Regions from separate parts of the Acidovorax lacteus genome, predicted to be linked through region 2. Evidence: riboswitches for the same ligand, from Rfam matches in the RefSeq annotation. Region 2 holds a riboswitch; the other holds the start of a gene.
The links. Region 2 has a riboswitch for S-adenosylhomocysteine ahead of metH (methionine synthase). Riboswitches for the same ligand answer to the same signal wherever they lie in the genome.
Positions count from the first base shown of each region.

Region 1: another riboswitch for S-adenosylhomocysteine. It lies ahead of ahcY (adenosylhomocysteinase); the one in region 2 lies ahead of metH (methionine synthase).

Region 1 covers NZ_BAABEX010000010.1:54,222-61,196, reverse strand. The annotation lists gene metF (methylenetetrahydrofolate reductase [NAD(P)H]) at 1-494, opposite strand, end outside; gene ABD866_RS08275 (TlyA family RNA methyltransferase) at 491-1,492, opposite strand; gene ahcY (adenosylhomocysteinase) at 1,627-3,066, opposite strand; S-adenosyl-L-homocysteine riboswitch at 3,135-3,214, opposite strand; gene ABD866_RS08265 (tetratricopeptide repeat protein) at 3,294-4,910, opposite strand; gene ABD866_RS08260 (peptide chain release factor 3) at 5,070-6,698, shown strand; gene ABD866_RS08255 (hypothetical protein) at 6,688-6,975, shown strand, end outside.
Region 2 covers NZ_BAABEX010000013.1:15,149-22,123, forward strand. The annotation lists gene ABD866_RS09470 (PPK2 family polyphosphate kinase) at 1-287, opposite strand, end outside; gene ABD866_RS09475 (LysR family transcriptional regulator) at 385-1,290, opposite strand; gene ABD866_RS09480 (PACE efflux transporter) at 1,443-1,865, shown strand; S-adenosyl-L-homocysteine riboswitch at 1,920-2,011, shown strand; gene metH (methionine synthase) at 2,049-4,769, shown strand; gene ABD866_RS09490 (beta strand repeat-containing protein) at 5,091-6,975, shown strand, end outside.

The DNA.
Region 1 (6,975 bases), on a different contig from region 2:
CGCACCTTGGCCGCATAGGCCTGCAGGTCGGCTTCGGGCGAACGGGCCTGAGGGTGCACTTCGGGATAGGCGGCCACTTCGATGTGGAAGTCGCGCCCGGTTTCAGCGCGGATGAAAGCCACCAAGTCGCTCGCGTACTGGAATTCACCCCCCATGCCGTAGCCGCTGGGCAGGTCGCCGCGCAGCGCCACCAGGCGCTTGACGCCCATGGCCTTGAGCGTAGCGAGCTGCTCGCGCACGCTGGCACGCGTGGCGCCGATGCACGAGAAATGCGAGGCCGCGTCCACGCCTTCGGCCAGGATTTCCTGCACCGTGTCGAACGTGCCCTGTTGGGTGGAGCCGCCCGCGCCGTAGGTGACCGAGCAGAACTCGGGCTTGAGCGTGTAGAGCTGCTGGCGCGCCGTGCGCAGCTTGGCCGCGCCCTCGGGCGTCTTGGGGGGGAAAAACTCAAGGCTCACCGGCAGAGCGGTGGCTGTGATGGGGGTTGCCGTCATGCGGCCCTCCTTGCCTCAACAAAGAATTCGCGGTTGCCGTCGCCACCGCGGATGGGGCTGTCGAAATAGCGCTCGACCACGAGCCCGGCCTGCGCACAGGCGTCGCGGATGCGCTGTTCGACCACCGGATAAAGCGTGTCGTCGCGCACGATGCCGCCCTTGCCCACCTGGCCCGGCTGCAGTTCGAACTGCGGCTTGACCAGCATCAGCAGCCGCCCCTGCTGTGCCATCAGCGGCACCAGGGCCGGCAGCACCAGCGTGAGCGAGATAAACGACAGGTCGCCCGTCACCAGGTCGAACTGCGGCGTGATGTCGATGTGCTCGGTGCCCGCACGGCGCTTGCGCACCGTGGGCACGCTGCCTTCGGCGCGGGCACGGGCCTTGGCGGCACGCTCGGCCTTGAAGGCCTCGACCTCGTGCTCCTTGGCATCGTCGCTGTCGTCGTAGTCGTCGGCCACTTCACCGCCGTTGCGCATCCAGGCGTACGGGGCCACGGGCTGGGTGTCGTTGTCGTCCAGGTCCTGCTCAACCACTTCGCACAGCGCAGCGTCGCAGGCTTCGCGCAGGGCCTCGGGCGTGAGTCCGCGGGCATTGAGCCCTTCGACACAGACCACGCGCGGGTCGGCGCGCAGGCGTTCGTGCAACTGGCCCTGGCCCACGTCCACGCCGATCACCTGCGCCGCACCCTGCTGCAGCAGACAGTCGGTGAAGCCACCGGTGCTCTGGCCCACGTCCAGGCAGCGCCAGCCCGTCACCTGCAGGCCGGTGGCCTGCAAGGCGCCTTCGAGCTTCAAGCCGCCGCGCGAGAGGTAGCGGGCCTCGGCGTCGTCAAGCAGGCGCACCTCGGCCGCGGCGGGGATGTCGTCGGAGTTCTTGGCCACGCGCACCCAGGGCGCGCGTGGCGTGGCCCGCCACTCGACGCCCGAGGCGATCAGCCGCTGCGCCTGCGAGCGCGTGGCCGCATGGCCTTTTTCCACCAGACACACATCAGCGCGCATGCGCCCTCCCCGTTGCTCTTTTCAAACGAAATCCGGCCCCGGCCCAGCAAAGTAGACCACGAGCAGCTATCAAATCAGGAGCGCCGCCCAGTCTGGGCACGCGCTCCGGCACCACCGTAGGCGGCGCACCGCGATCAGTAGCGGTAGGTGTCGGGCTTGTACGGGCCCTGCTTGGGCACGCCGATGTAGGCGGCCTGCTCGTCCGACAGCTCGGTGAGCTGCGCACCGATCTTCTTGAGGTGCAGGCGTGCCACCTTTTCGTCGAGGTGCTTGGGCAGCACGTACACCTTGCCGTTTTCGTAGTAGTCGCTGTGCGTGAACAGCTCGATCTGCGCGATCGTCTGGTTGGCAAAGCTCGACGACATCACGAAGCTGGGGTGGCCGGTGGCGCAGCCCAGGTTCACCAGACGGCCCTTGGCCAGCAGGATGATGCGCTTGCCGTCGGCAAAGATCACGTGGTCCACCTGCGGCTTGATCTCTTCCCACTGGCACTTGGCTTCGAGTTCGGCCACGTCGATCTCGTTGTCAAAGTGGCCGATGTTGCAGACGATGGCCTGGTCCTTCATCTTCTGCATGTGCTCGAAGGTGATGACCGACTTGTTGCCGGTGGCGGTCACGAAGATGTCGGCCTTGTCGGCGGCCCAGTCCATGGTCACCACGCGGAAGCCTTCCATGGCGGCCTGCAGGGCGTTGATCGGGTCGATCTCAGTGACCCACACCTGGGCCGACAGCGCGCGCAGCGCCTGGGCCGAGCCCTTGCCCACGTCGCCGTAGCCGGCCACCACGGCCACCTTGCCCGCGATCATCACGTCGGTGGCGCGCTTGATGCCATCCACCAGCGATTCGCGGCAGCCGTAGAGATTGTCGAACTTGCTCTTGGTGACCGAGTCGTTCACATTGATCGCGCGGAACATCAGCGTGCCCTTGGCCGACATTTCCTTGAGGCGGTGCACGCCAGTGGTGGTCTCTTCGGTCACACCGATGATCTGGGCACTCTTGCGGCTGTACCAGGTCGGGTCTTCGGCCAGCTTCTTGCGGATGGCGGCGAACAGGATGCGCTCTTCCTCGCTGCCGCCGTTGCCGGCCACCAGCGACGCATCTTTCTCGGCGCGCTTGCCCAGGTGCATCAGCAGCGTGGCATCGCCGCCGTCGTCCAGGATCATGTTCGGGCCTTCGCCTTCGGTGCCTGCGGCGCCAAAGTCAAAGATGCGGTGGGTGTAGTCCCAGTAGTCTTCGAGCGTCTCGCCCTTGACGGCGAACACCGGCGTGCCGGCCGCGGCAATGGCGGCGGCGGCGTGGTCCTGCGTCGAGAAGATGTTGCACGAGGCCCAGCGCACCTGTGCGCCCAGCGCCTGCAGGGTTTCGATCAGCACGGCCGTCTGGATGGTCATGTGCAGCGAGCCGGTGATGCGCGCGCCCTTCAAGGGCTGCTTGGCCGCGAATTCCTCGCGGATGGCCATCAGGCCGGGCATCTCGGTTTCGGCGATGCGGATTTCTTTGCGGCCCCAGTCGGCCAGGCCGATATCGGCCACGATGCAGTCGGTGTTGACGGGGGTTTGGATGCGTGCGTTCATTTCGGGCTCCAGATCAAAGATGGAAAGCCACCCAAACGCGGAGGAATGCAAAGCTCACCACACGCGCAGGTGGATGAGCGTCGTTGCGAGATGACTCCGAGCCTCACGCCCCGCAGTTGCTGGGGGCGCTGCAACGCTCCTCGGAAGCCGCGATTATAAAACCGCGCCGGAACAACACCGCACAGCGGGGGATTCGCCCCCCGTGTGCGGCATGGACGACCCGCCTGTTACTGCGTGAACAGGCCCGCGCGGTTGGCCGAGAGCAGGCCGTTGCAAAAGGCCTGGACCAGCGACTCCACCTCGGCCTTGTGCTCAGGCGTAAAGCCCGCAAAGCTCACGGAAAGCACCCGGTCCTTGAGCAGCACCAGGGCCACGGCATCGAAGCGCTGAGGCTCCACAACGCTGGAGCGCATCATGGCAAACACGCGCTCGTCGTCGCGCACCAGGCCTTCAGAGCGAAACTGCCCATTGGCGATGTTGGCATCGATCTGGCTGCGCAGCTGGCGCTTGATGTCGGCAAACAGGCGCGTGTCCACCGCCATCGCGTCGTCGGGCACGTGCCGCGACACCTCGATGGTGCGCAGATCCGACGCAATGCCCAGCTTGATGCGGTCCATGTCGTCCTGGCGCATCAGCGCCATGAGCAGGGGCCGAAAGCCCGGATTGTTGGGAAACGCGCGCTGCAGGTGGTTGGCCAGCTCCCAGCCGTTGGTAAAGCCCTTGGGCGCCGGAATCGTTAGCGCCACGCCGCCGATGCTCACCCGGTCGCCGGCCGACAGCACCGGCAGCGCCTCGGCGCGCGGAGCGAAACCGGGTTGGACGCGGAACGCCGCCGCCCGTTTGGCCGTGCGCTCGACCTCGGCGGCGTTCAACTCGCGCGCCACCTCGGCCCGACGCACGCCCGCGCGCTCCTGCACGCTGGCGGTGCGGCTGGTCGCGGCCACCGAGTACCAGTAGTACGCTTCGCCGCGCATCTGCGGCACGCCCTGCCCCCAGAAGTAGCGCTCGGCCAGGTCCATTTGCGCCCAGGCCCAGCCCTGCCGGGCCGCAGCGTCCAGATAGCGGATGCCCAGCGCCTCGTCTTTGGGCACGCCCCGGCCGTTCAGGTACGCGAGCGCCGTTCCGTACTGGCCCGTCGGGTCGAGCTTGTCGGCCGACTGGCGGTACCAGCGCGCGCCGGCCGCCTCGTCGCGCGGCACCACGCGCCCGAACGTGAGCATGGCCGCATAGCGGTTCATGGCATCCGCGCGCCCCCCCTCCGCGCCTTCGCGCACCAGCGCCACCCCACGGGCCTCGTCGATGGGGGCTCCGTCTCCGTCCAGCAAGGCAATGCCCAACAGGGTCTTGGCCTCCGCGTTGCCGGTTCTGGCCGCCTTCTCCAGCCACACAAGGCTGCGCTGCACCTCGCGCGGCTGGCCCCAGAAGCCGAAGTACAGCGCGCGGCCCAGTTCGATCTGCGCCTCCACCACACCTTTGTCGGACAGGGCCTGCAGGCGCTGCATGGCACCGGGCACGTCCTTGGCGACGCCCTGCCCGTTGGCCAGCGCATAGACATAGTCCAGCTGGGCATCGAGGTGCCCCAGCTCGGACGCCCGCGCCAGCAGTTGCGCAGCGCGCGTGGCGTCCACGGCTTCGCCCAGGCCCAGCCGCGCCAGACGGCTGAGCTGGTACACGGCCCGCGCATCGGCCGGTGCGGCCTCGAAGAACGCCCGGGCCCTGGCGAAATCGCGCGTGCCCATCGCGCCCATGCCTTCCTCAAAACTGGCATACGCCCACCCGCTGGACACCATCGCCAGCCCCAGCAGCGCCATGCGCCGCGCCCAGATTGCATGCTTTCGAAGCACAGCCTTCCCTCTCGCCTGTTATGAAGGGTTGCGATTATGGCGGCCGCGTTGGCGGGCATGGCGGTGATAATCGGAGCCTTCTCCCGTGCGCTTGCTGCACCCGTGGAGCCGCCTGCACCGCCAGGACGGGCACCACCAGACCCTTCTTCTTGGAACACCATGTCGTACACGGCCGAAACGCGGCGCCGCCGCACCTTCGCCATCATTTCCCACCCCGACGCGGGCAAGACCACGCTGACGGAAAAGCTGCTGCTGTTCTCGGGCGCGATCCAGATCGCAGGCGCCGTCAAGGGCCGCAAGGCCAGCCGCCACGCGACGTCCGACTGGATGGAAATCGAAAAGCAGCGCGGCATCTCGGTGGCCAGCTCGGTCATGCAGATGAGCTACCGCGAGCACGTGGTCAACCTGCTCGACACGCCCGGCCACAAAGACTTCTCGGAAGACACCTACCGCGTACTCACGGCCGTGGACTCGGCGCTGATGGTGATCGACGCAGCCAACGGCGTGGAAGCGCAGACGCGGCGGCTGATCGAGGTCTGCCGCCAGCGGGACACGCCCATCATCACCTTCGTCAACAAGATGGACCGCGAAGTGCGCGAGCCGCTGGACATCCTGGACGAAGTGGAACGCGAACTGGGCATGCCCTGTGTCCCCATGACCTGGCCCGTGGGCCAGGGCAAGAGCTTTGGCGGCATCATCAACCTGCGCACGCAGACCATGACGGTGTTCGAGGCCGGCAGCGAACGCCGCCCGCAAGACTTCGAAGCCATTCCGCTGTCGGACGCCGACACGCTGCGCGCCCGCTTTGGCAGCGCCTTTGACGAAGCGCTCGAGAGCATGGAGCTGGCCGTGGGCGCCTCGCCCGCATGGGACCACGAGGCCTTCCTCGCGGGCAAACAGACGCCGGTGTTCTTCGGCTCGGGCGTCAACAACTTCGGCGTGATGGAAGTGCTCGATGCGCTGGTGGACCTGGCGCCCTCGCCTCGCCCACGCATCAGCCGCCTCACGGTGAACCGCCAGACCACCGAAACCGAAGTCAAACCCGAAGACACGGGCTTCGCAGGGGTGGTCTTCAAGGTGCAGGCCAACATGGACGCCAACCACCGCGACCGCATCGCCTTCGTGCGCGTGGCCTCGGGCCGCTACACACCGGGCATGAAGCTCAAGGTGCAGCGCACCGCCAAGGAGCTGCGCCCCACGAGCGTGGTGACCTTCATGAGCCAGCGGCGCGAAGCCGTGGAAGAGGCCTATGCGGGCGACATCATCGGCTTCACCACGCACGGCGGCGTGCAGCTGGGCGACACCATCACCGACGGCAGCAACCTGCAGTTCACCGGCCTGCCCTTCTTTGCACCCGAGATGTTCATGACCGTGGTGCTCAAAAACCCGCTGCGCACCAAACAGTTGCAGCAGGGCCTGGCACAACTGGGCGAAGAAGGCGCGATCCAGGTGTTCAAGCCGGACACTGGCGGCAACATGCTGCTGGGTGCGGTGGGCCAACTGCAGTTTGAAGTGGTGCAGCACCGCCTGAAGGCCGAGTACGACTGCGACGTGCGTCTGGAGAGCTGCCAGTACACCGGCGCCCGCTGGATCACTGCCGACAGCGCGGCCGACCTCAAGGCCTTCACCGACGCCTACCCGATGCGGCTGGCCCACGACGCGGCCGACACCCTGGCCTACCTGTGCACCAGCCCGTACGACGTGCGGCTGGCCCAGGAGCGATTCCCCAAGATCCACTTCCATCCGCTGCGCGAGCATGCAGGGCTCGCGCTGAGCAATGCGCACTGACGGAGCGCCCCGCGCAACCGCCTCGCTGGAGCGTTTTGCCTGGCGGCCGTTCGGGGTGCTGCTGGCGCTGCTGGCACTGGTCTATGGCACCTGGCTCGTCGCGTTCTGGCCGGGCGTGCTGGGCCAGGACAGCCTGGCCATCCTGCTCGAGGTGCAGAACCCCGCGGTGCACCACTCGGGCAAGCCCGACTTCTGGTACGGCTTCGTGCGGCTGCTGTACGCGGGCACGCAGCGGGTCGAGGTGCCCATTGCCGTGCTGCTGCTGCTCACGGCCCTG
Region 2 (6,975 bases):
ATGCGGCCAAACACCGCGCGGATGGTGCCGTCCTTGCCCGAGGTGTCGGTGCCCTGCAGCACCACCAGCAGCTTGTGGCGGCGGTCTGCGTAGAACAGGTTTTGCAGCGCGTCCAGCTCTTCGGCCAGGGCTTCCACCGCGGCCTTGTCGCGGGCCTTGTCGCCCAGCGAGAAGGGCTTGGCGGCCGGGTCGGCGGCGTCCAGGCCGGGCAGCAGCGGCCCGGGCTGCCAGGGCGACCAGGCCTGCTGCAGCGCCAGGGGCAGGCGGGTGAACACGGAAGGGGTCATGCGGAGTCTCCAGGCTGGGGGTGGGGCACCCGGGGGCGCCATGCCGTGCAGCATGCCGCAGCAGCGCGCCTCGCACCAGCGGCAGCTGCGCAAGGCCTCAGGCGGCGGCCTGCTGCATCAGGGCCACAAAGCGGCGCGCGCCCAGGCCCAGCGGCCGCTCTTTGGACCACACCACATCCACCCACAGCGCCACGCCATTGCTCAGGTTTTCAAACGCCATCTCCACCAGCGTACCGGCCGCGATGCGGGGCTGCACCAGCGCCCGCGGCTGCCAGCCCCAGCCCAGGCCGGCTTCGATCAGGCCCAGCGCGGCCAGGTGGTTGTCGGTGCGCCAGTGGTGGCGACCGAACACGAAGCGCGGATCGGTCTGTGCCAGGTCGCGGCTGGCCACCACGATCTGCCGGGTGTGGGTCAGGTGTTCTTCGCGCAGGCGGGGCAGCGGTGCGCCGGGCGTGCGTGCGGGGCCGAGTACCGGGTGGTCGGGCGCGATCACGGCCACCAGGGTCTCGCTGCCCACTTCCTGAAAGCCCTCGCGCCCGTCGATGCTGGGCCGCTCGAACACCAGCGCCAGCTGCGCGCGCCCGCGGTGCAGCAGGGCCAGCGCGTCGGCCTGCGGTGCGGCCAGCACCTCCACCTGCAGCAGCGGGTATTCCTGTGCCAGGGCGGCCAGCGGCGTGCGCCAGCGCGCGGCCAGCAGTTCGGGCGCAATCGCCAGCGTGAGGCGTTCTTCAAGCCCCTGGGTCAGCGATCGCGCCTGCGCATTGAGCTGCTGCAACTGCCCGGCCAGCAGCCGCGCCTGCGGCTCCAGCGCGCGGGCGGCCGCGCTGGGGCGGGGCTCGCGTCCGCTGCGGTCGAACAGCGGCACCCCGAGTTCAGCCTCCAGGTGGGCGATGGCCATGCTCACGGCCGAGGGCACGCGCGACAGCGCCCGCGCGGCGGCCGAGAAGGAGCCGTGGTCAAGCACGGCCAGAAAGACCTGCACGTTGTCGGAATGGAAGGCCATGGCACCGCCGAATTGTCAGAAAAACTGAAAGTACCTGACTTTACCTGTCAGTCAGCCTTGCATACAGTGCCCACATGTCATCGCCCTTGCCCACTGCTCCCGCGGCTGCCGACGCAGCTGTCCACACCACCGAGCCCCGCACCGCAGCCGGCTTGCAGGGTGTGCGCCGCCGGGTGGTGTACGTCACCTTGTACGAGCTGATCGCGATTGCCGTGGCCACCGTCGGCCTGGCCGCGCTCACGGGGCAGAGTGCCGCGCATGCCAGCGTGGCCTCGGTTGCGGCCTCGGTGATCGCCGTGGTCTGGAACATCGTGTTCAACTGGGCGTTCGAGCGCTGGGAGTCGCGCCAGGCGGTGCGCGGGCGCAGCGTGGCGCGGCGGGTGGCCCACGCCATCGGTTTTGAGGGCGGGCTGGTGTTCACCCTGGTGCCGCTGTTTGCCTGGTGGTTCAACGTCAGCCTGTGGGAAGCGCTGGTGATGGACTTCGCGCTGATCGTGTTCTTCCTCGTCTACACCTTCGTGTTCAACTGGGTGTTCGACCGCATCTTCGGCCTGCCGGCCTCCGCCCAGGGCTGAGCCAGCCACCAGGCCGGGCGGGGCGCGCGGGCGTTCCGCCGTAAAATCGCGCCCGCACTCAAGGAGCGTTGCAGCGGCGCGCCCGCCCACCCGGGCCGGCACCGTCAGGCTTGGGTGCCCCGCCTTCGCAACGACGCTCACCTGTTGAACCCGGTTGCCCTTTACTCGACACAGGTGAGCCCCATGCCTGCCCCCATCCTGCCCCCCATGAAGCTGTCCGGCCTGGAGCCGGTGTCCATCGGCCAGGGGACGCTGTTCGTCAACATCGGCGAGCGCACCAACGTCACGGGGTCCAAGGCGTTTGCGCGCCTGATCCTCAACGGCCAGTACGAAGAAGCCCTGGCGGTGGCCCGCCAGCAGGTGGAAAACGGCGCGCAGATCATCGACATCAACATGGACGAGGCCATGCTCGACAGCAAGGCCGCCATGGTGCGCTTTCTGAACCTGTTGGCCAGCGAGCCCGACATTGCGCGCGTGCCCATCATGATCGACTCCTCCAAATGGGAGGTGATCGAAGCCGGGCTGCGCTGCATCCAGGGCAAGGGCATCGTGAACTCCATCAGCATGAAAGAGGGCGTGGAGGAGTTCAAGCGCCAGGCGCAACTCATCAAGCGCTACGGCGCGGCGGCCGTGGTGATGGCCTTTGACGAAAAGGGCCAGGCCGACACCTTTGCGCGCAAGATCGAGATCTGCGAACGCGCCTACCGCCTGCTGGTGGACGAGGTCGACTTCCCGCCCGAGGACATCATCTTCGACCCCAACATCTTCGCGATTGCCACCGGCATCGAAGAGCACAACAACTACGCGGTCGATTTCATCGAAGCCACGCGCTGGATCAAGCAGCATCTGCCCGGGGCCAAGGTGTCGGGCGGCGTGTCCAACGTGTCGTTCAGCTTCCGCGGCAACGACCCGGTGCGCGAGGCCATCCACACCGTGTTCCTGTACCACGCCATCCAGGCGGGCATGGACATGGGCATCGTCAACGCCGGCATGGTCGGCGTGTACGACGAACTGGAGCCCACCCTGCGCGAGCGCGTGGAAGACGTGGTGCTCAACCGCCGCCCGGATGCAGGCGAACGCCTGGTCGAGATTGCCGAATCCGCCAAGGGCGCGGCCAAGGACGACAGCAAGAAGCTCGAATGGCGCAGCGGCACGGTGGAGCAGCGCCTGTCGCATGCGCTGGTGCATGGCATCACCGACTTCATCACCGAAGACACCGAAGAGGCCTACCGCGCCGTGCTGGCCAAGGGCGGCCGCCCGCTGCACGTCATCGAAGGCCCGCTGATGGACGGTATGAACGTCGTGGGCGACCTGTTCGGCGCAGGCAAGATGTTCCTGCCCCAGGTGGTGAAAAGCGCGCGCGTGATGAAGAGCGCCGTGGCGCACCTGGTGCCCTACATCGAAGAAGAAAAGAAGCAGCAGGAAGCCGCAGGCCTGGACGTGAAGTCCAAGGGCAAGATCGTGATTGCCACCGTCAAGGGCGATGTGCACGACATCGGCAAGAACATCGTCACCGTCGTCTTGCAGTGCAACAACTTCGAGGTGGTGAACATGGGCGTGATGGTGCCCTGCCACGAGATCCTGGCCAAGGCCAAGGTCGAGGGCGCAGACATCATCGGCCTGTCGGGCCTCATCACCCCCAGCCTCGAAGAGATGCAGTACGTGGCGGGCGAGATGCAGAAGGACGACTACTTCCGCCTGAAGAAGATCCCGCTGCTCATCGGCGGCGCCACCACCAGCCGCGTGCACACCGCCGTGAAGATCGCGCCGCACTACGAAGGCCCGGTGGTGTACGTGCCCGACGCCTCGCGCAGCGTGAGCGTGGCGCAAAGCCTGCTGGGCGACGGGGTGCAGGCCTACGTGCAGGAGCTGAACGCCGACTACGACAAGGTGCGCACCCAGCACGCCAACAAGAAGCAAACGCCCCTGTGGCCGCTGGCCAAGGCCCGCGCCAACCGCACGCCCATCGCCTGGGCCGGCTACCAGCCGGCTGTACCCCGTGCCCTGGGCCGCCGCGTGTTCAAGAACTTCGACCTGGCCGAACTGGCCAAGTACATCGACTGGGGCCCGTTCTTCCAGACCTGGGACCTGGCCGGGCCGTACCCCGCCATCCTGCAAGACGAGGTGGTGGGCGAGCAGGCCCGCAAAGTGATGGCCGACGGCCAGGCCATGCTCAAGAAGATCATCGAAGGCCGCTGGCTCGCTGCCTCCGGCGTGATGGCCCTGCTGCCGGCCAACAGCGTGGGCGACGACATCGAGTTCTACACCGACGAATCGCGCACCGAGGTGGCCATGACCTGGTACGGCATGCGCCAGCAGACAGAGAAGCAGGCGGTGGAGGGCGTGATGCGCCCCAGCCGCTGCCTGGCCGACTTTGTGGCCCCCAAAGACAGCGGTATTGCCGACTACGCTGGCCTGTTCGCCGTGACGGCGGGCCTGGGCGTTGAAAAGAAAGAGCAGGCCTTCATCGACGCGCTGGATGACTACTCGGCCATCATGCTCAAGGCCCTGGCCGACCGCCTGGCCGAAGCCTTTGCCGAGTGCCTGCACGAGCGCGTGCGCAAAGACCTGTGGGGCTACGCTGCGGGCGAGCAGCTCAGCAACGAAGCCCTGATCGCCGAACAGTACCAGGGCATCCGCCCCGCGCCCGGCTACCCCGCCTGCCCGGACCACAGTGCCAAGACGGACCTGTTCCGTGTGCTCAACGCCGAAGACATCGGCATGGGCCTGACCGAGAGCCTGGCCATGACCCCCGCGGCCAGCGTGAGCGGCTTCTACATCGGCCACCCCGAGGCCGTGTACTTCAACGTCGGCAAGATCGGCGAAGACCAGTTGCACGACATGGCCGAGCGTCGGGGCATGGACGAAAAGGCGCTGGCGCGGCTGCTGGCGCCGAACCTCTGAATGCTATTATTTTGATAGCTGATCGTGCTTGATTATTAAGCACGAGCGGTCGATTTTTCCTTATCGCCCTCTCTGGCCGCAAGCCCCCGCCCGCGGGGGCTTTTGCATGGGCAGGCCGCACGCGTAGCGGCTTTCTGCCCTGGCGGGTACCCCACTTGTGTCGGGGCGCTTTTCCCCGCCGTCTGGCATGTAATCGCCTGCGCCTGGACCAGCCCTCTGCGGCTGGGACCGGGCATCTGGCGCTGTCGGGGCCCGCTGCCTGAACGGGCGGCCCACTGCAGCGGTCAGGCATCCAGCGACCAAAGGTGAGGGACGACCGCCATGCTGCATTTCTTGGGACATCCGGGGCGCCGCCTCGGTCGTATGGCAGCGCGCCTGGGTGCGGGGCTGGTGCTGGTGCTGGCGGCGGCCTCGCCCATGCAGGCCCTGGCCCAGCACACTTCGGGCGAATGCCCGCCCCAGACGGCCACGGTCACCGCCGGGGGCACGGTCACCATCGACATCAGCGACTGCGAGGTCCCCGGCTTTGGCGGGATCGGGCGGATCGATGGGGGAAACTCCGGCCCGGCCAACATGGAAGACCATGGCATCGCCACCACGCGGCGCGGCACTGGCGGCGCGTGGCTGCTGGACTACAGCCACAACGGCTCCACGGGCATTGGGGGGACCGATGTCTTTGAGCTCAGCGACGGCTCGATGAGCGGCATCGGCGACATCCAGTTCACCATCACCATCAACCCGTCGGCCTCGCCCATCACGGTGACGCCGGGCACGCTGCCCGCGCTCACGGCCGGGGCGGCGTTCTCGCAGACGCTGTCGTCCAGCGGCGGCCTCGCGCCCTACACCTACACGCTGCAAAGCGGCGTGCTGCCGCCCGGGCTCACCCTCACACCGGGCGGCGTGCTCAGCGGCACGCCCACGCAGCGCGGGGCGTACAGCTTCAGCGTGCGCTCCACCGATGCGACCACGCCCACCGCGCAGTTCGCCGACAAGGGCTACACCGGCACCGTGGCCAACCCCACGCTGACCCTGGCCACGCCCAGCGGCACGGCCATCCAGGGCGTGGCGTTTTCGCAGACGCTCGCCACCACCGGGGGCGTGGCACCCTACGTCTACCAGTTGGAAACGGGGAGCTTTCCCAGCGGTATCAGCATTTCCAGCGCCGGCGTGGTCAGCGGCACCACCACCGATCCCGCGGGCAACTACCCGGTCACGCTGCGGGTGACGGACTCGAGCACCGGCCCGGGCGTGTACTTCGAACTGGAGAGCTATACGCTCACCGTGAGCCCCCCGCCCTCGGTGTCGATCGCCGTATCGCCCGCCAGCGTGTCGGAGGACGGGGCCACCAACCTGACCTTCACCGTCACCCGCAGCCTGAACCTGTCATCGCCCACGGTGGTCAACATTACGACCAGCGGCACGGCCACGGCGGGGACCGACTACACCGGCAGCGTGGCCACCGTGACCATTCCGGCCGGCGCGACCACGGCCACCATCGTGATCAACCCCACGGTCGATGGCACGGTGGAGCCCGACGAAACCGTGACGCTGACCGTGGCAGCCGGCGCGGGCTACACCGTCGGGGTGCCGGCCAGCGCCACGGGCACGATCCTGAACGACGATGTGCCCACGGCCACCATCACGGTCTCGCCCGCCGCGGTCGCTGAAGACGGCGCGCCCAACCTGGTCTTCACGGTCACCCTCAGCCAGGCGGCCTTCAGCGCCACCTCGGTGGGTTTCACGATCGGCGGCACCGCAACCAACGGCTCCGACTACACGACCATCGTGACGCCGCTGGTGATTCCGGCGGGCAACACCACGGGCACGATCACCGTCAACCCCACCGCCGACGCGACCATCGAGGCCGACGAAACCGTGACGCTCACCCTCACGGCGGGCGCAGGCTACACCGTGGGCGTGCCCAACAGCGCGACCGGCACCATCCTCAACGATGACCTGCCGAGCCTGGCCATCAACGACGTGAGCGCGAACGAGGGCAACGCAGGCACCACCAGCTTCACCTTCACGGTGAGCCTCAGCGCCCCGGCCGGCCCTGGCGGCGTCACGTTCGACATCGCCACCGCCAACGGTACCGCCACGGCGGGGGTGGACTACGTGGCCCAGTCGCTCACGGGCCAGACCATCCCGCCAGGCTCGACCACCTACACGTTCACCGTGCAGGTCAACGGCGATGCCCTCAACGAGC